4 regions of the Pectobacterium cacticida genome follow, and region 4 is predicted to be linked to each of the others. Evidence: predicted binding sites of a transcription regulator. Region 4 holds the regulator's gene; each other region holds the start of a gene.
The links. Region 4 encodes CRP, which controls carbon source genes, mostly activating them, when cyclic AMP is high. Its sites were predicted from a motif close to ATGTGANNNNNNTCACAT; they were not measured.
Positions count from the first base shown of each region.

Region 1: a site for CRP is predicted at 2,258-2,275, ahead of RFN81_RS16200 (NupC/NupG family nucleoside CNT transporter). Genes of this name have one in related genera too.
Region 2: a site for CRP is predicted at 2,235-2,252, ahead of rbsD (D-ribose pyranase). Genes of this name have one in related genera too.
Region 3: a site for CRP is predicted at 2,578-2,595, ahead of azuC (stress response protein AzuC). Genes of this name have one in related genera too.

Region 1 is NZ_CP133656.1:3,555,529-3,563,202, reverse strand. It holds gene osmY (molecular chaperone OsmY) at 23-631, shown strand; gene RFN81_RS16215 (DUF1328 domain-containing protein) at 747-908, shown strand; gene RFN81_RS16210 (CsbD family protein) at 1,048-1,236, shown strand; gene RFN81_RS16205 (TatD family hydrolase) at 1,351-2,148, shown strand; gene RFN81_RS16200 (NupC/NupG family nucleoside CNT transporter) at 2,557-3,834, shown strand; gene RFN81_RS16195 (TonB-dependent receptor domain-containing protein) at 4,059-6,311, shown strand; gene RFN81_RS16190 (FxsA family protein) at 6,737-7,207, shown strand; gene RFN81_RS16185 (co-chaperone GroES) at 7,483-7,674, shown strand, end outside.
Region 2 is NZ_CP133656.1:4,029,334-4,037,007, reverse strand. It holds gene RFN81_RS18335 (YgiW/YdeI family stress tolerance OB fold protein) at 97-495, shown strand; gene RFN81_RS18330 (hypothetical protein) at 1,140-1,976, shown strand; gene rbsD (D-ribose pyranase) at 2,336-2,755, shown strand; gene rbsA (ribose ABC transporter ATP-binding protein RbsA) at 2,763-4,268, shown strand; gene rbsC (ribose ABC transporter permease) at 4,276-5,244, shown strand; gene rbsB (ribose ABC transporter substrate-binding protein RbsB) at 5,270-6,157, shown strand; gene rbsK (ribokinase) at 6,356-7,282, shown strand; gene rbsR (ribose operon transcriptional repressor RbsR) at 7,286-7,674, shown strand, end outside.
Region 3 is NZ_CP133656.1:3,465,361-3,473,034, forward strand. It holds gene RFN81_RS15830 (NCS1 family nucleobase:cation symporter-1) at 1-1,062, shown strand, start outside; gene lpxP (kdo(2)-lipid IV(A) palmitoleoyltransferase) at 1,102-2,025, opposite strand; gene azuC (stress response protein AzuC) at 2,373-2,459, opposite strand; gene RFN81_RS15840 (multidrug efflux MFS transporter) at 2,828-4,039, shown strand; gene RFN81_RS15845 (multidrug/biocide efflux PACE transporter) at 4,143-4,613, opposite strand; gene RFN81_RS15850 (LysR family transcriptional regulator) at 4,748-5,629, shown strand; gene fumA (class I fumarate hydratase FumA) at 5,870-7,513, shown strand; gene norR (nitric oxide reductase transcriptional regulator NorR) at 7,657-7,674, opposite strand, start outside.
Region 4 is NZ_CP133656.1:490,794-498,467, forward strand. It holds rRNA gene RFN81_RS02320 (16S ribosomal RNA) at 249-1,788, shown strand; tRNA gene RFN81_RS02325 (tRNA-Glu) at 1,930-2,005, shown strand; rRNA gene RFN81_RS02330 (23S ribosomal RNA) at 2,247-5,152, shown strand; rRNA gene rrf (5S ribosomal RNA) at 5,290-5,405, shown strand; gene crp (cAMP-activated global transcriptional regulator CRP) at 5,873-6,505, opposite strand; gene RFN81_RS02345 (OsmC family protein) at 6,879-7,286, shown strand; gene RFN81_RS02350 (phosphoribulokinase) at 7,324-7,674, opposite strand, start outside.

The DNA of each region.
Region 1 (7,674 bases), 1.1 Mb from region 4:
GAGCATTAGAAGGAAGGGATCGATGAAAAAGAGCACATTGACACAATCGCTGATCGCCGTCGCTCTAGGCACCATGCTGGCTGGCGGCGCTTTGGCTGAAGAAACGTTAGGGCAGAAGGTTGAACGTATCGCGACGACTACGGGTGAAAAAATTGATCATTCAGCCAATAAAGCGTCCAGCTACATGAGTGACAGCGCCATCACGGCCAGAGTGAAAAGCGCTTTGCTGGCCGATAAATCGGTCACCAGCAGTGATATTTCTGTTGAAACCTCAAACGGTATTGTTACGTTGAGCGGTTTCGTCGGTAGTCAAGCGCTTAGCGCACACGCGGTGGACATCGCCACTCGGGTTGAAGGCGTGCGCTCCGTTAGCGATAAATTACAGGTGAAAGATACGCCGTCGCAATCCATAGGTGCCTATGCCGATGATGCTGTGATTACCAGTACGATTAAGGCCAAACTGCTGGCGGATGATATCGTTCCCTCGCGCAAAGTGAGCGTTGAAACGCAAGATGGGGTTGTGCTACTAAGTGGCGAGGTTGATAACAAGTCCCAGTCTGACCGCGCCGAAAGCATCGCGAAAGCCGTCGATGGCGTGAAAAGCGTCAAAAATAATCTGACAATTAAATAACCCACATATTTCTTATCGGGTTATCCGAACGGTGGATAACCCAATCTCATACCCTCTGTGATAGATCATCAGAGCGGCCGCCACGATTTTCACGCTTATCAGGAAAGGAGGACGTATGTTCCGTTGGGGAATTATATTCTTAGTTATTGCGCTTATTGCCGCAGCACTGGGCTTTGGTGGCCTAGCGGGTACAGCCGCAGGCGCAGCGAAAATCGTTTTTGTCGTCGGAATTATTCTGTTTCTGATTAGCTGGTTTGCGGGTAAAAAAAGACCTTAACGCCGTGCATGATAGTGGGACATGATATAAAGTAAAAGATGTCATGTAGAGCACACAGCCGCGCCATGCGGCTGTCACATTCTCTTGACACACTGTCCGCGTATTTACTGCATTTCGACAGTTTATCAGGAGGTTAATGATGAATAGCGATATCGTCGTTGGCAAATGGAAACAGTGGAAAGGGAATTTCCTGGCGCTGTGGGCCGATTGGTTTGACAGCGATTGCGCCTGGTTGGAAGGGAGTAACAATTACTTGTCTGGCGTTTTACAAGAGGGCTATGGTAAAGCGCATGAAGAAGTATCCTCGGAGAAAACCACGTTACACTGAGGCTCTCCATTAACGGCAAGCTCGGTTCTGCCAGCGTAATTTGGCGGGATGTCGTTTGTTTGGCGATTAGATTGCCTTATTCTGACGGGGTCAATCTTATCGGAGACGCGCGACATGCTGTCTGCACATTACCGTTTTATCGATACCCACTGTCATTTCGATTTTCCCTTGTTTTACGATGAATTACCCGAAAGTTTGAGGTTAGCACAGGCGGCCGGTGTTGAAAGCATCATTATTCCAGCCGTGGCATCATCGTATTTTGCGCGCGTATTGACGCTCGCTCGCACTACCCCTTCGCTGTATGCTGCGCTTGGCCTTCATCCGCTTTATATTGCTGAACATCATGAAAGCGATCTGTCCCGTCTGGAAGAGGCATTGCGTCGTTTACCGGCGAAGCTGGTGGCAGTTGGAGAGATAGGGTTGGATGGTTATATGGCTGAACCACAGTTAGAACGGCAGCTTACTTTCCTCACGGCACAACTTCGGCTGGCAAAAGAGCACGATCTCCCGGTAATCCTGCACTCGCGGCGCAGCCACGATAAACTTGCACAATTGCTTCGTCGCATGAATATGCCTCGCACTGGTGTCATTCATGGGTTTGCCGGTAGTCTGGCACAGGCGCAGGCCTTTATTCGATTGGGCTATTACATTGGCGTCGGCGGGACAATAACTTATGCCAGGGCGAACAAAACGCGTCGGGCCATCGCACAATTGCCGTTAGATCGCCTGCTTTTGGAAACTGATGCCCCTGACATGCCGATGTATGGCTATCAAGGTCAGCCCAATCGGCCTGAGCGTATTGCGTGTGTGTTTCACGCGCTATGTGAGTTGCGCCCAGAATCACCAGCGGAGATTGCAAAAGCACTTTGGCAGAATTCGTATCGCCTATTTGGACGGCTTACGCCGACGTAACGCGCGGATCACACCCGCCAATAAAAATATGTTTATGCCGTCTTCCTACTATTGTTGCCTGCATTGGTAGCCATATCTGCCACTCCGATTTGCCATATTGTGCCTGTAATTGTGATCTAGATCACTTTTTTGTGTGTTTGTGCATTCGACGTTGCCAATATTTGTGACATAAATTAGCGACCTTGATCGACCTATCTTTATACTCGGCATACTTCAAGTTGCATGTTTACTGGCTATGTCAGATATCCTCAATCATCTGTTGATACAAGCGTGTTGAGTTATCTCCCCGTCGTCTGCCTGAAACTTGAATTTATTAGCGTATAGGATTCGTTCGCCAGCGCGTAATAATTACCCAGGCAGAACAATCTTTTATTATGTTTTCTTCTTACGCATTATAGGGAACTGTACATGCAACTCGTGATGAGTCTTATCGGCATGCTTGTTCTGATCTTATGCGCGGTTACGCTGTCCAGTAATCGTAAAGCGATCAGATTACGCACCGTAGTAGGGGCTTTAATAATTCAGATTAGTATTGGTGCGTTGGTGCTATACGTGCCCGTTGGGCGTAATATTCTGGAAAGTATGACGAGCGGTGTCGCAAATGTTATCGCCTACGGAAATCAGGGGGTCTCTTTCATATTTGGCGGTCTGGTTTCTGACAAAATGTTTGACGTGTTCGGCGGCGGTGGGTTCGTTTTCGCATTCCGCGTCTTACCTATCATCGTCTTTTTCTCTTCACTTATCGCTGTGCTGTATTACATCGGCGTGATGCAGTGGGTCATCCGGTTATTAGGCGGCGGATTGCAAAAGCTGTTGGGGACGTCTCGTACCGAATCACTTTCTGCTACCGCGAATATCTTTGTAGGGCAAACAGAAGCGCCGCTGGTGGTGCGTCCGTATATCGCCAACATGACACGTTCAGAACTGTTTGCCGTGATGTGTGGCGGATTGGCCTCCATTGCGGGATCGGTGATGGCGGGCTATGCACAAATGGGCGTGCCGTTGGATTATCTGATAGCCGCTTCCTTTATGGCGGCGCCAGGCGGATTGCTATTCGCCAAACTGATGATGCCGGAAACAGAAATAACGCGCGACCATGATGAGGTGGTCGGCTTTGTTGGTGAAGATGATCGTCCGGCTAATGTTATTGATGCGGCGGCGAGCGGCGCAGCATCCGGTATGCAATTAGCATTGAATGTGGGGGCGATGCTACTGGCGTTTGTCGCCTTGATTGCTTTGCTTAATGGCATTTTGGGCGGTATCGGCGGGTGGTTTGACTATCCGAACCTGTCAATGGAACTCATCCTGGGGTGGATATTCGCACCTGTCGCGTTTTTAATTGGTGTACCGTGGAATGAAGCAGCCGTAGCAGGATCTTTTATTGGGCAAAAACTGATCGTCAATGAATTCGTGGCTTATATGAATTTTAGCCAATACCTAAAAGCGGACGATCTGGTTTCCGCTGCGGGGTTGCAGGTGCTGTCGGATCACACTAAAGCGGTGATTTCGTTTGCGCTATGCGGTTTTGCCAACCTTTCGTCTATTGCCATCCTCATTGGCGGCTTGGGTAGTATGGCACCGAGCCGACGCCAGGATATCGCCCGTCTGGGGTTAAAGGCGGTGGCGGCGGGTACGCTTTCTAATCTGATGAGCGCCTGCATTGCCGGATTCTTTCTGGCGCTGTAGTGCGCTGATACCTTCGCGTTAGTGAGAAAATGGGCGACTCAAGTGGCCCGTTTTCGTTTACATGACGTGCTTTAAGGGGTGGTGCCTGTTCTGGGCATACGCTGTCACCTCATCTCCTTGTTGCTAAAAGCACACGCCTTCGCCTGCGCAATTTATGAAATTGACTAAATAGCCATATATTTTACCGCTTCGAAACATTTAGATACTAAATATTGAAAATGGTAATGGTTGCTATTATCATTCTTATTTTTACGTTTCAAGGATGTAAAGTGAATCTCAAAAAATGTTCCATCGTAGCGGGCAAGGTGGCTTATTTACCTCTTTTGTTAGCGCCTGCAGTGAGTTTTGCCGCTCAAGATGACGCCTATGAAGATACAATGGTGGTCACCGCATCAGGTATTGAACAGACCATAAAAAATGCGCCGGCAAGTGTTTCTGTCATCACAGCGGAAGAATTACAGTCGAATGTCGCCAAGTCAGCCACCGATCTGGCTGATATTCTGTCGCAAGCGGCGGGGGTATCGAAAGCAATCGGTAATGACGTCGGATCGGGAATTCAGATTCGTGGTATGCCTGCGGCCTATACGTTGCTTCTTGTTGATGGAAAGCGTGTCGGTTCCAGCAACGGTATTAAAACCACGCAGCAAAACTATTTTGATGACATTAACTGGATTCCTATTGAATCCATCGAACGTATCGAAATTGTCCGTGGCCCAATGTCCTCACTGTATGGGTCTGATGCGATGGGCGGCGTGGTTAACATCATAACGAAAAAAAACGTTAAAGAATGGAATGGCTCTTTAACGATGGGAACGGAAATACCACAGGAATCTAAGCATGGTGAAACCAACACTTATACCGCGGTGTTGGGAGGGCCTTTAGGTAATGGATTCTCGGTCAAGATGAACGGCTCCTGGAGCAAAAGAGCCGCAGATGAAAGTAACGCTGCCGATTTTGATAACAAAGGCAATGCGATCAATGGGCTCCGTTGGGGAAGAGGGCGGGAAGGTAAAAAACGTACTAATTTTGGTGCGGATTTAGCCTGGCAAATGAACGATAACCATCGGATGACAATCGGGTTCATGCGCGGTAAAGAGGAAGGGCTTGAGGGGACAGTCTCTGAGAATGGTCGTAAATATAGCGTTCCTCTACGTGGTATTAGTGAGCTGGAACGTAAAAATTACTCCTTCGACTATCAGGGGCTTCTCAATTTCGGCACCGTAAAATTCGCCGCCTATCAAAATAAATATGAGAACTTCTCAGAAGGTATTCCTGTTATATCCAATAACGCTATTTCGGGCGAGCGTAGTGGGATGCTATGGAGCAAGGACACCGTTGTTGAGGGGGACATCAATATTCCCTTCGATCTTTTACTTCCTCATAGTCTGACGCTGGGGGCACAGTGGAAAAAGGAAGAACTGGATAACCCATCGTCCATGGGGGCAGAACCTAGATCGGGTACGCTCGGGCAGACCTATGGAAAGGTTAAAAGCCAAGGACTGTTCTTGGAGGACCAGATTAGCCTGCTTGATGATCTCACCTTGACGCTAGGCCTGCGTTATGACGATACGGACTATGGTGAAGCGACGACGCCGCGCGCTTATCTGGTGTATCAACCTACGGACAGCTGGACTTTCAAAGGCGGCTATTCCGAAGGCTTCAAAGTCCCTACCATTCGGCAAGCTAGCTTATCATTTGTCGAGACATCCAGAGGCACATCCTGCCAGCCGTTTGACGGTTACCTCGGGAAGTCTACTCCTGAGCGAGAAAACATTGTTGACTGTTTCACCCGAGGCAACGCCAATCTTAAACCGGAGAAATCTCAGAATTGGGAAATCGGCGGGTTATATGATAATAGCGGCTGGCAGGTCGGTCTGACGTTCTTTGACAGCCGTTTCAAAGACAAGATCGCCACATCCGCTTTGGGGTATCTGTATGGTCAGACGGGTAATGACCCTGATGATATCTTCTGGCTGCAAAGAACTAATTTGGATACCGCGCGTACGCAAGGGATCGAGGCGACGCTGAATATTCCCCTTATTCAAGAAAGACAAGGGCCTTGGCTGAATAAGCTGACATTACGTAATAACTTTACGCGCATGACGAAAGCGGAAGACTCTTCGGGGAATAACCTGACGACCAGCTCCAAATTCACGAGTTACTCGTCGCTTGATTGGGACATCAATGAAAAGGCCACTGCCTCGCTGAATGCTCAGTATTATGGAAGAATGCTGGGGGGCTGTGATGTCGTTGGGAGAAATACAGGAACGGCAAGGATCTGCAATCCTTATATGATTTGGGGGCTAAATGGTCAATATAAAGCAACCAAGAATGTAAGACTCAATGCAGGTATCGACAATTTATTCGATAAAAATCCGACTAAGACTACCTCTTCCGGAGGGTACAGCTCCACAACCGGTAACAACTATTTCGTACCAGGACGAACCTTCTTTGGTTCTGTAACGGTTTCTTTCTAATCCGGTTAGCGCGCACTCCTTTGTGAGTGCGCGTTTCACATAGACGTCGTAGCCGATCGTTATTACCTTGCATCAACGTCTTCCATTCCAATCGGTTGGCGTCAACGCACAATCGCTTCCGGTTCGCTCAAGATTTGGCTGATAGCGCCAGTGTCGTTACCCCATCGCAGACCACCGCGGTGAGCATGACACCGATACCGAGCCTTTCCTCTGCTAAAGTGAAATTTATTCAATCAAGCCTTGAAAATGAGCAATCCCGCGCCCATTTTATTCAGTTATGGTGTGCAGAATGGTTGGAATGTGCGAGCAATTTACTTACCCCATGGATAATGTCGCACATAACATTTTCAATCGCGTTGGCTTAACTCATTTTATTCACACGCGTTTTATTACAGGCAGTACGCATAAAAACAGAGGAGAACCGGGTGCGCTGGTTACCGTTATTACTGATTTTTCTTTTGGCATACATCGAGATATCGCTATTTATTCAGGTAGCCGAGGTGCTTGGTGTCGCCATGACTTTATTACTGGTTGTTTTCACGTCTTGCGTGGGGGTCTCCCTGGTACGTAATCAGGGAATGAAGACACTGATTCAGATGCAGCAAAAAATGGCCGCGGGTGAAAGTCCAGCGGCGGAAATGGTAAAAAGCGTGTCATTGGTGCTGGCCGGTTTTCTGTTACTGATACCGGGTTTCCTGACGGATTTTCTCGGGCTACTGCTGTTGTTACCGCCAGTGCAAAAGAGGCTGACGCTCAAATTGATGCCCCATCTGCATATTTGGCGCTCTGGTTCAAGTGCGTCGCCTTCTGGTGGTAACACTTTTGAAGGAGAGTATCAGCGTAAGGATGGCAATAGTAGGAATATTGAGCACCAGAATGACCGTGAAGATCGCTGATGCCAGAGGTGAATCGAAATGCAGTAAATGGTTATCTCATTGATAATTATTGTTTTTTTATCATTCCTCAGTGAGGCGCTATCCCCTAACGCAAAAAAAGTGAATTTCCTCCCTTGAAGGGCAGAAAAACGCCCCCACTTAGAACACCACAAGGCCGGTTATGAACGCATAGTGGTTATGAACGCGTAACGGTTGTTATGTAGGCAGAAGCATTATGAGGGTGTAGTCGGCGTTTAACCTAAACCGATATGGACTTTCTCAAAGGAGAGCTATCAATGAATATTCGTCCATTGCATGACCGCGTGATCGTCAAGCGCAAAGAAGTCGAGTCAAAATCTGCTGGCGGTATCGTACTGACTGGTTCCGCTGCTGGTAAGTCTACCCGTGGTGAAGTTCTGGCCGTAGGTCATGGACGTATCTTGGAAAATGGCGAAGTCAAACCGCTGGATGTGAAAATTGGCGATATC
Region 2 (7,674 bases), 580 kb from region 4:
TTGTTTTAATCCTACTCGAAGACCGATTACTTCCGCAGGTTGACTGCGAAATTGTTGACTGTGAAACGACAGGCAAAACATTAAGGAAGGTAAAACATGAAAAAAGTAGCTGCATTACTCGCTATTACCGCTCTGGTTTCTGCCCCCGCATTTGCCGCACAAAGTGGCGGTGGTTTCGTCAACCCAGAAATGCCAGCCGTTGGTACACATAAAGGAGGATTTGTGGATTCCCAGAATGCCCTCACCACGGTAGCTAAGGCTAAAGATTTGCGTGATGACAGTTGGGTTACATTAAGCGGTAATATAGAAAAACGGATCGGTGATGAGAACTACCTATTCCGCGATGCAACAGGTACGATGGAAGTCGAAATCGATCACAAGCGTTGGAATGGGCTGATGATTTCCCCCACCGATAAAGTGGAAATTCAGGGGGAACTAGATAAAGATTTCAATTCCGTCGAACTAGATGTGAAGCAGATTCGTAAACTCGATTGAACCATTATTTACTCTCTACTGGCGGGGGATTCCCCCGCCATTTTTGATCATATCGATGCCATTCTATTATTACCAATCATCAGATATATCTGAATAATAAAATCGTTGATGTTAACAAACCCAATAATAACCATTATCTTTCTGTTTGTTTTTTATTGAAATATAAGAAAAACAACATGGTCGTCAAATAATGTATATTATTGTTAATTATGTTTTTTTATTTTTATGCAAATATATGCTATGTATTTTATTTGGTGGTTATAGTTAAAACTTAACCATTTTTTAACAAAAATAAAACAATAATTAAGGTTCGTAAAAATTAGGAATATTTAAAAACGTAGGCTAAATTTTATTCGCATGACCACATCTATATGGCCATGATGGCTATTTTATATTTAGCTATAATTTTTAACTATCTATCTATTCTTATACCCTAAATAATTCGAGTTGCAGGACGGCGGAAGAAAAGAGAAAAATCTTCGTGAACGAATTCGTCCAGCTACGACTGGGCTCCGGTGAGAGGTAGGATATCTCTCATTTCACCCTGATGAGTTTACTAAAATAAGTGATTCGGGGGAGTGAACGCAGCCAACATACATGCAGTTTGAAGTATTACGGGTATATACCATATTGGAGATGTGTGTATGGGGATCTTAAACAATGCTTTTTCTTCTTTCGGAAATGCACTGAATTTTGTTGGTGAAGTTGAATCGAAAACCGTTACAACAGTAGCTAATGTTATCAGTTCTACGGCCACAGGTATCCATGACGTTGTTAGTGGAACGACTGAGTTTATTTCTGATCTCACTGAACCGATGCCCGTCATTAATGGCGTAGTCGATGGGGCAGCTACCATCATTGATGATGCTGTGCATGGTACTGAAATAGTGGTTCATCACTTTGCAATGTGGGGAGCTGAATCAGGGCAAGCTATTGGTACTGTAGTTGGTTCAACTGGAGATGCTATTGATAGCCTTGGAAATGGTGATATTAGTGGAGTGTTATGTTCAATAAAAGATTGTATTGGCGAGATAGTCGAAAGAGATCAGCAATATATAACGGCCCATCTTCAACATGATGCCGAATTGATTCAAATCCCCATCAAAGCATTAACTGAGGGAGTTATCGATATTTTGAAACCAATATTTGGTGATAATTGTATTACTAATATCCCCAGTATTATTGACGATATTCAACATGGACTTATCGATGGTGTGATTCTTGATAATATTGCGCAACCTTTACTTGATTGCTGGGCAAAATTCAATGAAGACGTCTTTGGCGATCTAGTTGGTAACCTGTCGTCAAGCGATATGGGGATGGGATTCGGATCTGATGGAGATCATGGACATCATTCAGGTGAATATGAAGGCCATGATGATAACTCATGCGGACATGAACATCATGTGGACACCCCATGTGGGTTTAACGTTGAGCTCGTTGGTGTTGCCGATACTGAATTATTGGCATTGAGTATATAAGCGTTTTGATTTTTTTCCTATCATCCCTCGACCTATAACGGGGGATGATTTTTACAGTCATAAAGAAATAAGTAGTAGAGTTGAAAAGAAACAGTTCGGTTTGTCCGTGTTCATTTATCATATATTCCCATCATTCTTCTGGCTGAAGGCGTTGTTGCTACACGATTAGAAGCACTTGCGTGTACTTTTCCTCATTAGGCCGCTTACTAGCAACAGTCAAATCCTCCTCCTCTTTACGATTTTTTTGTTAGCGAAACGTTTCGATAACGATCACATTTTCTCAGTTTCTTCATTGCCTTTCTCCCTTCTTTTTCTAGAATGCCACGAGCGAAACGTTTCGCTCGTAGGGTAATAAGAAAATGAAAAAAGCAGCGTTATTGAATTCAGATATTTCTTCCGTGATTGCTCGACTCGGACATACCGATACTCTGGCTATTGGCGATGCGGGTTTGCCGATTCCTGCAACGACGGCGCGTATTGATCTGGCATTAACACATAATGTGCCGACGTTTTTGCAGGTAGTGAGTGTTGTCACCAGTGAAATGCAGGTCGAAGCCGCTATTCTGGCGGAAGAGATGGTTGAAAAAAACCCCGCAATTCATGACGCCTTACTTGAGCAATTGAAGCAACTAGAACAACACCAGGGAAACTCAATTGCATTGCACTATGTTAGCCATGAAGAATTTAAAACCCAAAGCGGCAAAAGTCGGGCCATCATTCGCAGCGGAGAGTGCTCTCCGTATGCCAATGTCATCCTTTGCGCTGGCGTAACGTTCTGAGGCATCCATGCAACCTTTACTGCAACTGCAAGGCATCACGAAATCTTTTCCCGGCGTTAAGGCGCTGTCCGGTGCGGCGCTCAACGTCTATCCGGGAAAAGTGATGGCGCTGGTGGGCGAGAATGGTGCGGGTAAATCCACCATGATGAAAGTCCTGACCGGGATCTATCGAAAAGAGGCTGGCAGCATCCATTTTCTGGGGCAAGAGGTGGATTTCAACGGGCCGAAAGCATCTCAGGAAGCTGGTATCGGTATTATCCATCAGGAGCTTAACCTGATTCCCCAACTGACGATTGCCGAAAATATTTTTCTTGGGCGTGAGTTTACCAACCGTTTTGGCCGCCTCGACTGGAATAAGATGTATGCGGAAGCTGATAAGCTGCTGAAGCGCCTTAATCTACACTACGACAGCCGCCGTCTGGTTGGAGATTTGTCGATTGGCGATCAGCAAATGGTAGAAATTGCCAAGGTGCTGAGCTTTGAGTCAAAAGTCATCATCATGGATGAACCCACTGATGCCCTGACGGATACCGAAACCGCTTCGCTATTCAGCGTGATTAAAGAGCTGCAATCTCAAGGATGCGGCATTGTCTATATTTCCCACCGCCTCAAAGAAATCTTTCAAATCTGCGATGACATTACCGTTTTCCGCGATGGTCAGTTTATCGGTGAGCGCCCGGTCAGTGACTTACAGGAAGATACGCTGATTGAAATGATGGTGGGTCGCAAGCTGGAAGATCAATACCCGCGTTCGAGTAAAGCGCCGGGAGAGGTTCGCCTTAAGGTGCAAAACCTGTCAGGGCCGGGAATCGACAGTGTCAGTTTTACCGTGCGGAAAGGTGAGATTCTTGGCGTCGCTGGGTTGATGGGCGCGGGCCGTACTGAACTGATGAAAATTCTCTATGGTGCTTTACCACGCACGGGAGGCTGCGTGGAGCTTGATGGTCGCGACGTAGTGGCGCGCAATCCCCAGGAGGGTTTAGCTAACGGCATCGTTTACATTTCCGAAGATCGTAAGCGTGATGGTTTGGTTCTAGGCATGTCGGTCAAAGAAAACATGTCATTAACCGCACTGCGTTATTTCAGCACTACGGGAGGCCGCCTTAAACATACTGAAGAACAGGTGGCGGTCGCCGATTTTATTCGTTTGTTTAACGTTAAAACACCGTCAATGGAACAGCCTATCGGCCTACTTTCCGGCGGCAATCAGCAGAAAGTGGCGATTGCCCGTGGGCTGATGACACGTCCGAATGTCCTGATCCTCGATGAACCGACGCGGGGTGTCGATGTCGGGGCAAAGAAAGAAATTTATCAGTTAATCAATCAATTCAAAGAAGAAGGGCTGAGTATCATATTGGTGTCATCCGAAATGCCCGAAGTATTAGGCATGAGCGATCGCATCATCGTGATGCATGAAGGGCGCTTGAGCGGTGATTTCCCGATTGAGCAAGCAACCCAGGAAGCACTGATGGCTGCGGCCGTTGGTAAGCAATACGGCGCAAAGCAGGAGTAAGTCAGACATGAGTTCTCAATCTATCGCGACAAAACGCTGGTTTAGCAAAGCGTGGTTACTGGAGCAAAAATCACTGATCGCGCTCCTGATCCTGATCGCAGTTGTTTCCGCCATGAGTCCTAACTTTTTCACCCTGAATAACCTGTTCAATATTCTTCAGCAGACGTCAGTGAACGCTATTATGGCCGTCGGAATGACGTTGGTGATTCTGACCTCGGGCATCGATTTGTCTGTGGGGTCGCTGCTAGCGCTGACCGGCGCGGTAGCGGCCTCTATCGTCGGGCTTGAGATCAATGCGCTGGCGGCGGTGTTTGGCGCGTTGGCGCTGGGGGCGTTGATTGGTGCGGGCACTGGCGTCATTGTTTCGAAAGGTAAAGTGCAGGCATTTATTGCCACGCTGGTCATGATGCTGTTGCTGCGCGGTGTGACAATGGTTTATACCAACGGTAGCCCGATTAATACCGGCTTTTCTGATGTGGCAGATACTTTTGGCTGGTTCGGCATCGGCCGTCCGCTGGGGATTCCGACGCCAATCTGGATCATGGCTATCGTGTTCGCAGCGGCCTGGTACATGCTGCATCATACGCGTCTGGGGCGTTATATCTATGCGCTGGGTGGCAATGAATCCGCCACCCGCTTATCCGGCATCAGCGTTGATAAAATCAAAATTATTGTCTATTCCCTGTGCGGGCTGCTGTCCGCTCTGGCGGGAATTATCGAAGTCGCGCGTTTGTCCTCGGCACAGCCTACGGCAGGTACGGGGTATGAACTGGATGCTATCGCAGCGGTGGTATTGGGTGGCACTAGCCTGGCTGGAGGTAAGGGGCGTATCGTTGGCACGTTGATCGGCGCATTGATCCTTGGCTTCCTCAACAATGGACTGAATTTATTAGGTGTTTCCTCTTACTACCAAATGATCGTCAAGGCAGTCGTCATTTTGCTGGCGGTTTTGGTAGATAACAAAAGCAGTAAATAACCTTCATTCACACAGGAATTAAGCTATGAATATGAAAAAGCTGGCTACTCTGGTTTCCGCCGTTGCGCTGAGCGCGACCATCAGTACTAATGCCTTGGCTAAAGATACCGTTGCTCTGGTAGTTTCTACGCTGAATAATCCGTTTTTTGTTTCCATGAAAGAGGGTGCACAGAAAGAAGCCGACAAACTGGGTTATGACCTGATTGTGCTGGATTCCCAAAATAATCCTGCGAAAGAACTCGCCAATGTGCAGGATTTGACGGTACGTGGAACCAAAGTTTTGCTGATCAACCCGACCGATTCTGATGCGGTCGGTAATGCGATTAAAATGGCGAACCAGGCCAAGATCCCTGTTATTACGCTGGACCGCGTTGCCAGCAGTGGTGAGGTGGTGAGCCACGTTGCTTCTGATAACGCTTTCGGTGGTAAAGTGGCTGGTGACTTCATTGCCAAGAAATTGGGTGAAGGCGCGAAAGTGATTCAACTGGAAGGGATTGCCGGAACCTCTGCCGCACGCGAACGTGGTGCGGGTTTCATGAAATCGGCTGAGAAACACAAATTTGCCATGCTGGCTAGCCAACCAGCTGATTTTGATCGTACTAAAGGGCTGAACGTGATGCAGAATCTACTGACTGCGCACCCTGATGTTCAGGCCGTATTTGCTCAGAATGATGAAATGGCATTAGGCGCTCTACGCGCCCTGCAAACAGCGGGTAAGACAGATGTACTGGTCGTTGGCTTTGACGGTACGCAGGATGGCGTGAAGGCTGTTGAATCAGGCAAGTTGGCGGCGACGGTGGCTCAGCGTCCCGATCAGATCGGTGTGATCGGCATCGAGACGGCGGCGAAAGTGCTGAAAGGCGAAAAAACGCAGGCCATCATTCCGGTTGACCTGAAACTGGTAGCTAAATAAGTAGAAATATACCCTAAATAATTCGAGTTGCATGAAGGCGGTAACCGCGTGAATCCCTAGGAGCTTACACCAGTAAGCGACTGGGGTGAGTAAGGGCAACCAACGCACAAGCAACTTGAAGTATGACGTGTATAAAGCAGGGCTCGCGCCACCCGTTTGTGGTGGCGCATTATTAACGTAGTAGCGGGATTCGATATAATGAAAACGGGTAAGCTGGTGGTGCTGGGCAGTATTAATGCTGACCATATTCTCAACCTTGAGCAATTTCCCCGCCCGGGTGAAACGGTGATCGGTGAGCAATATAGTGTCGCTTTTGGTGGAAAAGGTGCCAATCAAGCCGTTGCCGCTGGTCGCAGCGGTGCAGACATCGCCTTTATCGCCTGTGTCGGCGACGATGATATCGGCTCCCGTATTTGCCAACAGTTATCCAAGGATAATATTGATGTTTCCGCTGTTGAGGCTATTTCAGGGGAAACGACCGGCGTTGCGTTAATTTTTGTTAACGCTGATGCCGAGAACATGATCGCCATTAACGCCGGTGCGAATGCTGCGGTAACGCCCGACTACCTTCGTCGTCATCAGCAACACATTATTGAAGCCGATGCGCTACTGATGCAACTTGAGTCGCCTTTGGAAACGGTTATAGCCGCCGCTAAATTGGCGCATGAACATCATACGAAAGTCATTCTTAACCCTGCCCCCGCTCGCGAGCTGCCTGATGAACTTTTGTCCCTGGTCGATATGATCACGCCCAATGAAACTGAAGCACAGTTCCTGACGGGAATTACCGTCGAGACGGAAGACGATGCGGCTCGCGCAGCACAGGTTCTTCACGATAAAGGTATTGAAATGGTTCTCATCACATTGGGTAGTCGTGGCGTATGGTTAAGTGAAAACGGTCAAGGGCTGCGTATACCGGGGTATCGTGTAAAAGCCGTGGATACTATCGCCGCCGGAGACACGTTTAATGGCGCGCTCGTTACCGCATTGCTGGAAAATAAACCCCTGTCTTCCGCCGTAAAATTTGCCCATGCGGCAGCGGCAATAGCGGTTACTCGCCGAGGTGCTCAGCCTTCTGTTCCGTGGCGTGAAGAGATCGACGAATTTTTGCAAACGCAGGGGTGATTTTTGGCGACTATGAAAGATGTCGCTCGCCTGGCGGGCGTTTCTACCTCTACCGTATCTCACGTCATCAATAATAATCGTTTTGTCAGTGACATCATTCGCGAAAAGGTAGTGAAGGCCGTTGAGGATCTCAACTATGCGCCGTCGGCGTTGGCTAGAAGTCTGAAAATCAATCAGACGAATACTATCGGAATGTTGCTTACAGCCAGTAGTAACCCGTTTTATGCCGAAGTAGTGCGTGGCGTTGAGCGATCCTGTTACGAACGGGGCTATAGCCTTATCTTGTGCAACACTGAAGGCGATCGCGATAGAATGAGTCATAGCCTCGAAACGCTGTTGCAAAAGCGAGTCGATGGCGTCTTGCTAATGTGTACCGAAAGTCATCGGCCTTT
Region 3 (7,674 bases), 1.1 Mb from region 4:
TATCCGAACCTTGCACCGCTAACGCAGAGTCACTGGCTCGGCCTGTCAACGCTTGGATGGATTTGCTTTGGCATCATGTGGTTCTTACAGGCCATGGTGTTTTGGCACGGTATGAACGCGATTAAACGCTTTATTGATTTCGCCGGCCCGGCAGTTTATATCGTGATGACGCTGCTGGCCGCCTGGATTATTTACCAGACCGGTTGGGAAAATATCTCATTTACACTCAGTAGCAAAACGCTGACGACAGGAGAACAAACCTGGCAAATGCTTACCGCCACGGCGCTGGTCGTTTCCTATTTTTCCGGCCCGCTGTTGAACTTTGGCGATTTCTCCCGCTACGGTAAAAGTATGCAGGAAATCCGCCGTGGCAATCGCTGGGGGCTTCCCTTTAATTTCCTGCTGTTTTCCATTATCACCGTCATTATCGTGTCAGGAACCCAATCGTTATTTGGCCGCATGATTACCGACCCTATCGAAACCGTCACACACATCGGTAGTGGCGTCGCTGTTGCGCTTGGCGTACTGACGATGATCATCGCCACCATCGGGATCAATATCGTCGCCAACTTTGTGTCACCAGCCTTTGATTTTTCAAACTGTTCGCCACAGCATATTAGTTTCCGCACTGGCGGTATGATCGCCGCCGTCGGTTCCGTCCTGCTTACGCCCTGGAACCTGTTTAATTCACCAGAATTGATTCACTACACGTTGGATGTGCTTGGCGCTTTTATTGGCCCGCTCTTCGGTATTCTGCTAATGGATTTCTATGTTATCAAAGGCGGGAAAGTCTATGTGGACGATCTCTTCGACGCAACGCCAAAAGGGCGTTACTGGTATCGAAACGGCTTCAACCCGAACGCGCTAATGGCGCTCATTCCCGCCGTGGCTATCGGGCTTATCATCAGCTTTATCCCACAATGGCGTGATGCGGCCAACTTCAGTTGGTTCATCGGCGCAGCCCTGTCCGCAGGCTGCTACCGTTACTTGGCACGCCACGAACGTGTCGGCGCAACCGGAAAACCCTTTGCCGCACGTGGAATGCTATTAGAGAAAGAGTAAATGCCGCGAGCGCCGTACTGTTCATACGGCGCTACCGCGTTATGCATAGAGCGACACTTCGCCAACCGGGCGCGTCTTAAAACGGCGGTGCAGCCAAAGATACTGTTCAGGCGCACGCATGATTTCTTTTTCAATGACTTTATTCATATAACACGCGGCTGCCTGTTCATCATGATACGGATAATCCTGTAATTCAGGCTGTATGACCAGTTGGTAGCCAGAAGCATCCGATTTACGAATCAGCACCGTGGTCATCATCGCGGGTTTCGCTAACCGACTGATTGTATATGTCCCATTTGTAGTCGCTGCATTTTTTACCGCGAAAAATGGGGCAAAAATACTACCTTTAGGGCCATAGTCCTGATCGGGAGCAAACCATACCGCTTCGCCCCGTTTCAACGCGTGCACCATACCACGCAGATCCCTGCGATCAATCATCGCCTTATTCGATCGTGAACGACCCCAGGTTTGCACCATTTCCATCACTTTATTATTGTGCGGGCGATACATTGCCATCATCGGTTGGCATAATCCCATCGCCCTCCCGCCGAGTTCCAGCGACATAAAGTGAATACCGATTACCATCACGCCTCTGCCCTCTGCGCTAGCCCTATGTAAATGCTCAAGCCCTGAAACATCAAACCAGCGACGCACCCGACGATCGGGCCAGAACCAGGCCATGCCAGTTTCGACTAATGCCATTCCGAGAGAAGCAAAATTACCGTCGATCAGCTTTTCTATTTCCTTGTCTGAGATCGTCGGGAAGCACAATTCCAGATTGCGCCTGGCAATCGCTACCCGGCGTTTAAGAAAGAGACGAGATAGCCGACCGGCACTACGGCCGATTCTCATCAGTAAGGGATAAGGAAGTTGAACGAGTAAAAACAGTACGCCAAGTCCGAACCATGTCGTCCAATAGCGAGGATGAAGTAATGCCCTGGTAAAAGTTTGCTTAATTTTCATGATGATTGTCTTTAAGTGATTAACAGTGCACCGCATAAAACGCGCTACACCTATCATGACACTTATTTATAGTAATCGTTTCAGCTGTGTGGAAAACGACTTCTGACCTTCATCACGCATGAGGCCAAACGCGGGATTAGCATGCGGACAACACAGAGGGAATCTTGAACAGCCGGTGAACGACCAACGGTCAGGGGAATTGTACCGGATTCGCGTTGAATTAAGGAGTAGAGGCATAAGAAAAATCTGTAAGCGTACTTATCAAAACAGGCTTTTCTTAACAGAAGGCAGTCATTAAATGATATCGGCCACCAATACGATGACCGATATCATGCATAGCACATGACTTAAAACTGTGCGCCGGGCGGTACGTTTTTATACGTATTCAGATAAGCCGTCAGCATTTTTTTGAAGATATTACGCACTTTTTTCATCTTGATTCTACTTACTCATTGATTGAACAACGCGATGGAGTAACGATTTTGTCTTACCTGGCGGAATCCGCCTTACGGCGATAAATATTACAACCTCGGTACGGTAAATGCTATTTTTTTGTGATGCACATCACAAAAAAATAGCATTGAACCAGAGCCGCTCCTTAGGCCAATTTCTTTTGTTGCGAATCATTACCACCAGTGATCACGCTATCGTTAGCTATGCTATGCTCTGGGTAAAAGGCGAAACTTTAGTCACCGTTCGTTATTAGTTGAATGCTACTCGTTTTCGGTTAGCGCACTTTATACGCACACGACCACGCATTTCGTCACTGGTTATTCGCTGCTGAAGGCCTCTTACGACCCCCATGGAAACCTGGAAACTTAACCTTTTCTCCGCCTGGCTGGGATGTTTTTTCACCGGGCTGGCAATGAGCCAGATATTGCCCTTTTTGCCGCTGTACATTGAGCAGCTTGGCGTTCATTCGCACGAGTCGCTAAGCCTGTGGTCCGGTTTGATCTTTAGTTCCTCCTTTATCATCTCCGCCATCGTTGCCCCACTGTGGGGGAGCCTCGCCGATCGTAAAGGCCGCAAGCTTATGCTGTTGCGTGCCGCACTCGGCATGGCGATCGTTATGTCGTTGCAAGGATTAGCGACCAACGTATGGCAGTTGTTTATTCTGCGCGCATTAATGGGGTTGACCTCTGGATATATTCCCAATGCGATGGCGCTGATCGCCTCGCAGGTTCCGCGCGAAAAAAGCGGCTGGGCGCTGGGTATGTTATCGACCGGGCAGATTGCCGGCGTGATCCTCGGCCCCTTATTTGGCGGCTTTATGGCCGATTATATTGGGTTACGCTTCGTCTTTTTCATTACGGGCGGCATGTTGTTCATCTGCTTTCTTATTACGCTCTTCGCGATTAAAGAAAGTGTGGTTAGGGTTACCAAAGAAAATCGACTCAGCGGGAAAGCGGTTTTTGCTTCATTACCCTATCCAACGCTGATTATCTGCCTATTCATTACGACAATGATGATCCAGATGGCGAACGGTTCAATTAGCCCAATCCTCACGCTATTCATCCGCGATCTCACACCTGGTTCGGATAATATTGCCTTCATTAGCGGCGTTATTGCTTCCATTCCTGGCGTTTCCGCCCTGCTATCCGCTCCCCGTCTCGGCCGATTAGGCGACAGGATCGGCGCGCATCGCATCCTGATCGCCGCACTGGCGATCAGCGTACTACTGTTTCTGGTGATGGCGATGGTAAAAACCCCCACGCAGCTTGGCCTTCTGCGCTTTATATTGGGCTTTGCCGATGGTGCATTAATGCCAACCGTACAGGCGCTGTTGGTCAAGTACAGTAGTCAGCAGGTGACGGGACGCATCTTTGGTTATAACCAATCATTTATGTATATGGGCAACGTGCTGGGGCCGTTAGTCGGTTCCGGCGTATCCGCGATGATGGGCTTCCGCTGGGTTTTTATCGTCACGGCCTTCCTGGTACTGTGTAACACCGTGCAACTCTTTTTCGCCTTTAGGAAGCTCCCCACGGCAAAGAAATCTCAGCGAGGCAAATAGGAAGCAGCATCAACATAACATCCTGATGCTGCGCCATATCATAGTGGTGATTCCGGCAACATGCGTATTAGGGCACTAAACCTGCCTACGCTAACACCCGGAATCAGCGTAGACGGGAATGGCCCGCTATCTGGCGAGTGTGACGACGGCGAGCGATCATACGTTCCCGTAGCGCATCATAGGCCCAGTTATACAGCACGGTATACGGCAGGAAAAACAGAAAGAAACCGATCTCCACTTTGAGTGCCTGCCATAAGGTGATGTTCAGCATCCACGCCGCCAGCGGTAACCCAATCAGAATGAAACCGCCTTCAAATCCCAGTGCGTGGCCGATACGCACAGCGAGTCGGCGTTGTACGCGATCGGCAGGCCATAGGCGATCGAATATCGCGTTATAGATCATGTTCCATATCATCGCAATGCTGGATAGCATAACCGCCAATGCACCCATATCAAAGAGCGGTTTATTCAACAACCAGGCACCGACTGGCGCGCAGATCGCTAATGCAATCAGCTCAAAGCCTATGGCATGGTACCAGCGTTCACGTAAGGTTTTATTGGTTTTGTTCTGCATAGCCTATTCACTCTATCTTTATTGCGGATGTGTTCTGACCATTATCATGGATGACACTGTATTACGGCCCGATTATCATCGTATAAAATGATAGAATAAAGTTAGTTTCCATCGATAAAACCGATAGAGGTAGGATGCGTTATTCACCCGAATCCCTGTTAGCCTTTGTGACGACCGTCGATGCGGGATCGTTTTCCGCCGCCGCACGGCGATTGCATAAAAGCCAATCCACCATTAGTGCCGCTATTGCCAATTTGGAAGCCGATCTGGGGTTAGTGCTATTTGATCGATCGGGTCATCAGCCTGTACTCACGCTAGCAGGCGAAAAGGTACTTTCTCATGTACAGGCGATCCTGTCGGCCAGTGAAGCCCTGGATGAGTTGGCGATCCGTTTGGCCGACCATATCGAGCCACGTCTGACGTTTGTGTTATCCGATATCTGGCAAGCTGCGCATTACGAACCGGTACTCAAGCGGTTCGCTCACCATTTTCCCGATATTGAATTTGAATGCCTGATAGCGGAAGGCGATGATGTCATCGATCTACTGCAAACGCATCGTGCGCATGTCGGTATATTGCGCGCGCAGGCAGATTATCCGCCCGATATAGCCGCGGCACGCTTGCAGATTAAAACGGAAATGGCCGTCTTTGTGTCGGTATTCCACCCCCTAGCCAAAGAAAAAAGCGTGACCCGCAGCCAACTGGCGACAGTCCGCCAGCTCTATCTCAATACCTATAAACGTAGCGACCAGCCACAACCGCAAGGAATAGTCTGGTCTGCGCCGTCCTACCTTATGCTACTGGAAATGGCGCAGCAGGGGCATGGCTGGAGCATTCTGCCGCGCTGGTTAGTGGCGCAATACGACCAGAATAAGCTGGTGGAATTGCCGGTCGCGGGCTGGCCGCAGTGGATTGACGTGGACATTGTCTGGTCTAAACCCCATCCGCCCGGCCCAGCCGGACTGTGGATGATTGACCACCTTCTTGAACAGCAGGAAAACATCTTCTCTGGATGAGAATAGGTTTTCCCAGCATAGGACGCCTGATGCTTTCCCTCCGCGTCACCTTGCAAAAACACCCATTATTGTGACGCACCAAAGTAGTACTTCCCAATGAAAAACCCTACTATGAAAGGGATTACTACTTGAGTATTCGCGGCACCCCCGCAGATGCCGCAATCGTGCGCCTTAATAATAAGATGTTGCATACGATAAGGTGAAAATTCACTCATTCATACGATTGCAAGTGAGAACAAAATGTCGAATAAACCCTTCTATTACCAAGATCCTTTCCCACTCAGTAAGGATGACACCGAGTATCGCCTGCTGAGCAGCGATTTTGTTTCTATCGCGCAATTCGAAGGTCAGGACATCCTGAAAATCGAGCCAGCAGCATTAACGCTTCTGGCGCAGCAAGCCTTCCATGATGCTTCTTTCATGCTCCGCCCCGCTCACCAGCAGCAGGTAGCCGATATTCTTCACGACCCCGAGGCTAGCGAAAACGATAAATACGTGGCGCTGCAATTCCTACGTAATTCTGAAATTGCTGCCAAAGGTATCCTGCCAACCTGCCAGGATACAGGTACCGCTATTATCGTCGGTAAAAAGGGGCAGCGCGTGTGGACTGGCGCTAACGATGCCGAAGCGCTGTCCAGAGGCGTCTACAATACCTTTATTGAAGACAACCTGCGCTACTCGCAAAACGCGCCTTTGGATATGTACCAAGAGGTCAATACCGGCACCAATCTGCCCGCGCAAATTGACCTCTATAGCACCGAAGGTGAAGAGTATAAATTCCTGTTTGTCACTAAAGGCGGCGGGTCTGCCAATAAAACCTATCTGTATCAGGAAACCAAAGCGCTACTGACGCCAGGTAAATTGAAAAGCTTTTTGATTGAGAAAATGCGTTCATTAGGCACCGCCGCCTGCCCGCCGTATCACATCGCATTCGTGATTGGCGGCACGTCGGCGGAAACAACGCTGAAAACCGTCAAGTTGGCGTCAACCAAGTACTACGATGAATTGCCGACAGAAGGCAACGAGCACGGTCAGGCGTTCCGTGATATCGCCCTGGAGCAGGAGATTCTGGAAGCGGCGCGCGATCTGGGTCTGGGCGCGCAGTTTGGTGGGAAATACTTTGCCCACGATGTGCGGATCATCCGCCTACCGCGTCATGGCGCATCCTGCCCCGTCGGTATGGGGGTGTCTTGTTCCGCTGACCGTAATATTAAAGGGAAGATCAACCGCAAAGGCATTTGGCTGGAACAGTTGGAACAAAACCCGGGGAAATACATTCCTGAACATCTGCGCGAAGCGGGCGAGGGCGATGCGGTAAAAATAGACCTGAACCGTCCGATGGCCGAGATCTTGAAAACGCTGTCGCAATACCCGGTATCTACCCGACTCTCGCTGACCGGCACCATCATCGTCGGCCGTGACATTGCTCACGCCAAGCTGAAGGAACGACTGGATAACGGCGAGGAACTCCCGCAGTACATTAAAGACCACCCGATCTATTATGCCGGCCCGGCAAAAACGCCCGAAGGCTATCCGTCCGGTTCACTAGGGCCGACAACCGCAGGCCGCATGGATTCCTACGTCGATTTACTACAGGCCAACGGCGGCAGCATGATCATGCTGGCAAAAGGTAACCGCAGCCAGCAGGTGACCGACGCCTGTAAGAAACACGGCGGCTTTTACCTTGGCAGCATCGGCGGGCCAGCGGCAATCCTGGCGCAGAACAGCATTAAGAGCCTAACCTGTGTGGAATACCCGGAATTAGGGATGGAAGCCATCTGGCGGATTGAGGTAGAAGATTTTCCGGCCTTTATTCTGGTAGACGATAAAGGCAACGATTTCTTCCAGATGATCCAGAGCGCCAAGTGCGTGAAATGCGGTTAAGTTAAATACGCGATAGAGAAGTTAGGAGAGATCTCGTGTGCCGATGCCCCTATTTTCGGGGCGTCCAGACCGTTGACAAACCTATTTGCCGAATGAAAATGGGCTTTATCAGCAACCTCAGCGCCCCGATTTTCGGGGCGCTTTTATTTGATGCCCAGACG
Region 4 (7,674 bases):
AGATTCAACGAAGGCAGTCAGTCATGACTTGACTTCACAGCGGAAACGCATAACATATGCGCCCGCGCCGCAGTACGCTGCGGCACTGCTCTTTAACAATTCAATCAGACAATCTGTGTGGGCACTCACAAGACCGTATCTTAACGATATAAAAAGTCTTGAAGAGTGAACAACAGTAAATTCATTACGAATAAACAGTTTTAATTCTTTGAGCATGGCTGACGAGTTCAGCAAATCAAACAAATCTTAAATTGAAGAGTTTGATCATGGCTCAGATTGAACGCTGGCGGCAGGCCTAACACATGCAAGTCGAGCGGTAACACAGAGAGCTTGCTCTCGGGTGACGAGCGGCGGACGGGTGAGTAATGTCTGGGAAACTGCCTGATGGAGGGGGATAACTACTGGAAACGGTAGCTAATACCGCATAATGTCGCAAGACCAAAGAGGGGGACCTTAGGGCCTCTTGCCATCGGATGTGCCCAGATGGGATTAGCTAGTAGGTGAGGTAAAGGCTCACCTAGGCGACGATCCCTAGCTGGTCTGAGAGGATGACCAGCCACACTGGAACTGAGACACGGTCCAGACTCCTACGGGAGGCAGCAGTGGGGAATATTGCACAATGGGCGCAAGCCTGATGCAGCCATGCCGCGTGTGTGAAGAAGGCCTTCGGGTTGTAAAGCACTTTCAGCGGGGAGGAAGGCGTGAGAGCGAATACCTTTCATGATTGACGTTACCCGCAGAAGAAGCACCGGCTAACTCCGTGCCAGCAGCCGCGGTAATACGGAGGGTGCAAGCGTTAATCGGAATGACTGGGCGTAAAGCGCACGCAGGCGGTTTGTTAAGTTGGATGTGAAATCCCCGGGCTTAACCTGGGAACTGCATTCAAAACTGACAGGCTAGAGTCTTGTAGAGGGGGGTAGAATTCCAGGTGTAGCGGTGAAATGCGTAGAGATCTGGAGGAATACCGGTGGCGAAGGCGGCCCCCTGGACAAAGACTGACGCTCAGGTGCGAAAGCGTGGGGAGCAAACAGGATTAGATACCCTGGTAGTCCACGCTGTAAACGATGTCGACTTGGAGGTTGTGCCCTAGAGGCGTGGCTTCCGGAGCTAACGCGTTAAGTCGACCGCCTGGGGAGTACGGCCGCAAGGTTAAAACTCAAATGAATTGACGGGGGCCCGCACAAGCGGTGGAGCATGTGGTTTAATTCGATGCAACGCGAAGAACCTTACCTACTCTTGACATCCACAGAATTTGGTAGAGATACCTTAGTGCCTTCGGGAACTGTGAGACAGGTGCTGCATGGCTGTCGTCAGCTCGTGTTGTGAAATGTTGGGTTAAGTCCCGCAACGAGCGCAACCCTTATCCTTTGTTGCCAGCGATTAGGTCGGGAACTCAAAGGAGACTGCCGGTGATAAACCGGAGGAAGGTGGGGATGACGTCAAGTCATCATGGCCCTTACGAGTAGGGCTACACACGTGCTACAATGGCGTATACAAAGAGAAGCGAGCCTGCGAGGGTGAGCGGACCTCATAAAGTACGTCGTAGTCCGGATTGGAGTCTGCAACTCGACTCCATGAAGTCGGAATCGCTAGTAATCGTAGATCAGAATGCTACGGTGAATACGTTCCCGGGCCTTGTACACACCGCCCGTCACACCATGGGAGTGGGTTGCAAAAGAAGTAGGTAGCTTAACCTTCGGGGGGGCGCTTACCACTTTGTGATTCATGACTGGGGTGAAGTCGTAACAAGGTAACCGTAGGGGAACCTGCGGTTGGATCACCTCCTTACCAAGAAAGATGTGCGTTGAGTGAAGTGCTCACACAGATTGTCTGATGAAAAAAATGAGCAAGCGCACCTGTTGATGTAATGAGTGTTAACTCATGCTGATGCGAGCGTGCCGGATGTCTGATTCGGTACGGAGTTTTCGTGTCCCCATCGTCTAGAGGCCTAGGACACCGCCCTTTCACGGCGGTAACAGGGGTTCGAATCCCCTTGGGGACGCCAATCCGATAATGAGTGAAAGACATTATCCTGAATATCGTAAAGATGACTTTGATAAGTCGTGTTTACGATATTGCTCTTTAACAATCTGGAACAAGCTGAAAATTGAAACATGACAGCGGAATAATCGTGAATACCTTGGCTATTTATGGGTAAACACGGTGAATTTGTCTGTCAATGAGTCTCTCAAATAATCACAGCGCGATGATGACTTTGGTTTATCAAAGACACCTTCGGGTTGTGAGGTTAAGCGACTAAGCGTACACGGTGGATGCCTAGGCAGTCAGAGGCGATGAAGGGCGTGCTAATCTGCGAAAAGCGTCGGTAAGCTGATATGAAGCGTTATACCCGACGATACCCGAATGGGGAAACCCAGTGTGTTTAGACACACTATCATGACATGAATCCATAGTGTCATGAGGCGAACCGGGGGAACTGAAACATCTCAGTACCCCGAGGAAAAGAAATCAACCGAGATTCCCCCAGTAGCGGCGAGCGAACGGGGAAGAGCCCAGAACCTGAATCAGTGTGTGTATTAGTGGAAGCGTCTGGAAAGTCGCACAGTAAAGGGTGATAGTCCCGTACACAAAAATGCACAGGCTGTGAGTTCGATGAGTAGGGCGGGACACGTGATATCCTGTCTGAAGATGGGGGGACCATCCTCCAAGGCTAAATACTCCTGACTGACCGATAGTGAACCAGTACCGTGAGGGAAAGGCGAAAAGAACCCCGGCGAGGGGAGTGAAATAGAACCTGAAACCGTGTACGTACAAGCAGTGGAAGCCCACTAGTTGGGTGACTGCGTACCTTTTGTATAATGGGTCAGCGACTTATATTCTGTAGCAAGGTTAACCGAATAGGGGAGCCGGAGGGAAACCGAGTCTTAACTGGGCGTTAAGTTGCAGGGTATAGACCCGAAACCCGGTGATCTAGCCATGGGCAGGTTGAAGGTTGGGTAACACTAACTGGAGGACCGAACCGACTAATGTTGAAAAATTAGCGGATGACTTGTGGCTGGGGGTGAAAGGCCAATCAAACCGGGAGATAGCTGGTTCTCCCCGAAAGCTATTTAGGTAGCGCCTCGTGAATTCATCTTGGGGGGTAGAGCACTGTTTCGGCTAGGGGGTCATCCCGACTTACCAACCCGATGCAAACTACGAATACCGAAGAATGTTATCACGGGAGACACACGGCGGGTGCTAACGTTCGTCGTGAAGAGGGAAACAACCCAGACCGCCAGCTAAGGTCCCAAAGTCATGGTTAAGTGGGAAACGATGTGGGAAGGCCTAGACAGCCAGGATGTTGGCTTAGAAGCAGCCATCATTTAAAGAAAGCGTAATAGCTCACTGGTCGAGTCGGCCTGCGCGGAAGATGTAACGGGGCTAAACCATGCACCGAAGCTGCGGCAGCGACACTAAGGTGTTGTTGGGTAGGGGAGCGTTCTGTAAGCCTGCGAAGGTGGCCTGTGAGGGCTGCTGGAGGTATCAGAAGTGCGAATGCTGACATAAGTAACGATAATGCGGGTGAAAAACCCGCACGCCGGAAGACCAAGGGTTCCTGTCCAACGTTAATCGGGGCAGGGTGAGTCGACCCCTAAGGCGAGGCCGAAAGGCGTAGTCGATGGGAAACAGGTTAATATTCCTGTACTGGGTGTGACTGCGAAGGGGGGACGGAGAAAGCTAGGTTATCCGGGCGACGGTTGTCCCGGTTTAAGCGTGAAGGTGGATGACTTAGGAAAATCCGGGTCATTGTTAACACTGAGGCGTGATGACGAGTCACTACGGTGATGAAGTAACCGATGCTACGCTTCCAGGAAAAGCCTCTAAGCACCAGGTCACATCGAATCGTACCCCAAACCGACACAGGTGGTCAGGTAGAGAATACTCAGGCGCTTGAGAGAACTCGGGTGAAGGAACTAGGCAAAATGGTGCCGTAACTTCGGGAGAAGGCACGCTGGAGTTGGTGAAGTCCCTGGCGGATGGAGCTAAGACCAGTCGAAGATACCAGCTGGCTGCAACTGTTTATTAAAAACACAGCACTGTGCAAACACGAAAGTGGACGTATACGGTGTGACGCCTGCCCGGTGCCGGAAGGTTAATTGATGGGGTAAGCTGTAAGGCGAAGCTCTTGATCGAAGCCCCGGTAAACGGCGGCCGTAACTATAACGGTCCTAAGGTAGCGAAATTCCTTGTCGGGTAAGTTCCGACCTGCACGAATGGCGTAATGATGGCCAGGCTGTCTCCACCCGAGACTCAGTGAAATTGAACTCGCTGTGAAGATGCAGTGTACCCGCGGCAAGACGGAAAGACCCCGTGAACCTTTACTATAGCTTGACACTGAACCTTGAGCCTTGATGTGTAGGATAGGTGGGAGGCTTTGAAGCGTGGACGCCAGTCTGCGTGGAGCCAACCTTGAAATACCACCCTTTAATGTTTGATGTTCTAACGTGGGCCCCTGAGCGGGGTTGCGGACAGTGTCTGGTGGGTAGTTTGACTGGGGCGGTCTCCTCCCAAAGCGTAACGGAGGAGCACGAAGGTTAGCTAATCCTGGTCGGACATCAGGAGGTTAGTGCAAAGGCATAAGCTAGCTTGACTGCGAGAGTGACAGCTCGAGCAGGTGCGAAAGCAGGTCTTAGTGATCCGGTGGTTCTGAATGGAAGGGCCATCGCTCAACGGATAAAAGGTACTCCGGGGATAACAGGCTGATACCGCCCAAGAGTTCATATCGACGGCGGTGTTTGGCACCTCGATGTCGGCTCATCACATCCTGGGGCTGAAGTAGGTCCCAAGGGTATGGCTGTTCGCCATTTAAAGTGGTACGCGAGCTGGGTTTAGAACGTCGTGAGACAGTTCGGTCCCTATCTGCCGTGGGCGTAGGAAGATTGAGAGGGGTTGCTCCTAGTACGAGAGGACCGGAGTGAACGCACCGCTGGTGTACGGGTTGTGATGCCAATTGCATTGCCCGGTAGCTACGTGCGGAAGAGATAACCGCTGAAAGCATCTAAGCGGGAAACTTGCCTCGAGATGAGTCTTCCCTGGGCACAAGATGCCCCTGAAGGGCCGTTGAAGACGACGACGTAGATAGGCTGGGTGTGTAAGCGTAGCGATACGTTGAGCTGACCAGTACTAATGACCCGAGAGGCTTAACCTTACAACACCGAAGGTGTTTTGAGAGATGAAAGACGCATAGAGAACGATATTCAGCTTGTTTTAGGATTGGTTCTGATGGTTACGGAGATGACAAAGAAGGGAGTCATGTTAAGTAACGGTCGGAATGAAACAGATTTGCCTGGCGGCGATAGCGCGGTGGTCCCACCTGACCCCATGCCGAACTCAGAAGTGAAACGCCGTAGCGCCGATGGTAGTGTGGGGTCTCCCCATGTGAGAGTAGGGAACTGCCAGGCATCAAACAAGTGGAAAGCCCCTGTCGCAAGACAGGGGCTTTTTGCTGTGCTGCGCCCAGCATGAGCACATTCCTGCGGGGGAAAGTCCTGCCATAAGTTGATCACAACACAACGAATGAAGCGAAGTGCACTTGCGTGAGGGGGAGCGCAAACGCCAAGAGTCTGGCGGCGAGCTGGATACATCGGCTCAGGGCAATCCAGCTCAAGCAATGGAAGAGTGGTAAGACGGTGAACTGGGCGTTATGTGCAATGGGAGTCAGTGCGACGGTGGCTCAACAGCCGCTGCGGGAGGAGATACAGTGCCAAACTATTCAATAGGGTATTTTAACCCAGCAATGGCTCGACAGTCTGGGAGTGCCTCATCTCTTGGCCTCAACTTCCCAAACCGCCCGGTGCGGACCCGCATGCCGGGTGACGCGGAGGGGCACAGTTCATAAGAACTGCGCCCTATGCCGATTTACAAGGCGTTAGCGAGTGCCATAAACGACAATCGTTTTACCATGAGCAGAAATCAGATTCTGATCTTCTAACATTTTTAGAATACGCCCCACGGTTTCACGTGAACAGCCAACGATTTGTCCAATTTCCTGGCGAGTAATTTTTATTTGCATGCCATCTGGGTGTGTCATGGCATCAGGCTGTTTGGCCAGGTTAAGTAGAGTCTGTGCGATACGGCCAGTGACATCAAGGAAGGCAAGATTGCCCACTTTTTCTGAAGTTACCTGGAGGCGACTTGCCATTTGAGCAGATAGACGCATGAGAATATCTGGATTGACTTGAATAAGTTGGCGGAATTTTTTATAAGAAATTTCTGCAACTTCACAAGCTGTTTTCGCTCGGACCCAGGCGCTGCGTTCCTGACCTTCTTCGAATAGGCCAAGCTCACCAATAAAATCGCCTTGATTGAGGTAGGAAAGGATCATTTCCTTGCCTTCTTCATCCTTGATTAGCACTGCGACAGAGCCTTTAACGATATAGTAAAGCGTTTCTGCTTTTTCACCTTGGTGAATCAGCGTGCTCTTCGATGGATACTTATGGATGTGACAATGGGAAAGGAACCATTCGAGAGTTGGGTCTGTTTGCGGTTTGCCGAGAACCATTCGCTATCATCCTCTGTTGTAATTTACTACGCAAATTACAGGGGTCAGAGTTCCCTGTACGGCGCGTTTAACTGCTAAAAATAAAATTTAGTCTAGGCAGAATGATGTCAGGGAATATACTGGAACCATTGTACCCCCTGATTTCCGGTTGCTGTCTTGCCGCACCGTAAACATAACTGAGGTATGTTTGGTTACGCCATCATCTTCTTCGTTTCAGGGGGCGTCCAGAAACAGTCTATTCTATTTTTGTTTTAACACAGCTTTGAGGATGTGTCTTGTGTTGTCTCGCGTCAGTATGACAACGCGCCGAATTTTGCTGACTTTTGTACAGTTAAGATATAAGTTTTCAAAAAAATTTTAGCGGGGAAGCATCATGCAAGCTCGGGTGAAATGGGTTGAGGGTTTAACGTTTCTGGGGGAGTCCGCGTCAGGGCATCAGATATTGATGGATGGTAATTCCGGTGATAAAGCGCCCAGCCCGATGGAAATGGTGTTGATGTCGGTTGGAGGGTGTAGCGCGATCGATGTAGTGTCGATTCTGCAAAAAGGGCGTAATGATATGACCGACTGTGAGGTGAGATTAACGTCAGAGCGACGGTCTGAAACGCCGCGTTTATTTACTCATATCAATCTGCATTTTATCGTTACGGGCAAAAATCTGACCGATAATGCTGTTGAACGCGCTGCTGCACTATCAGCGGAAAAATACTGCTCAGTAGCGCTAATGTTGAGTAATATTGTTAAGGTAACACACAGCTACGAAATTAGAACGTTGTCATAACGTTTCTCTGAGCGCGATATCGCCGAACCTGTCGCGCTTATTTAATCGCTTTCCCTTCAACCAATCGCTGTACCAGTGGTGCCATGATTAATTCCATCGCCAACCCCATTTTCCCGCCAGGAACGACCAGCGTGTTAATGTGGGAAATAAAGGATCCCTGTAACATGGCGAGTAAATAGGGATAATCAATAGCATCCAACCCCTGAAAGTGAATGACGACGAAACTTTCATCCAGTGACGGAATTGACTTAGCCGCGAACGGGTTAGAGGTATCCACCGTAGGTACGCGCTGGAAGTTAATGTGTGTACGAGAGAACTGTGGCGTGATGTAGGTGATGTAGTCTTCCATTGAACGGACGACGGAGTCCATTACGGCCTCACGCGAGTG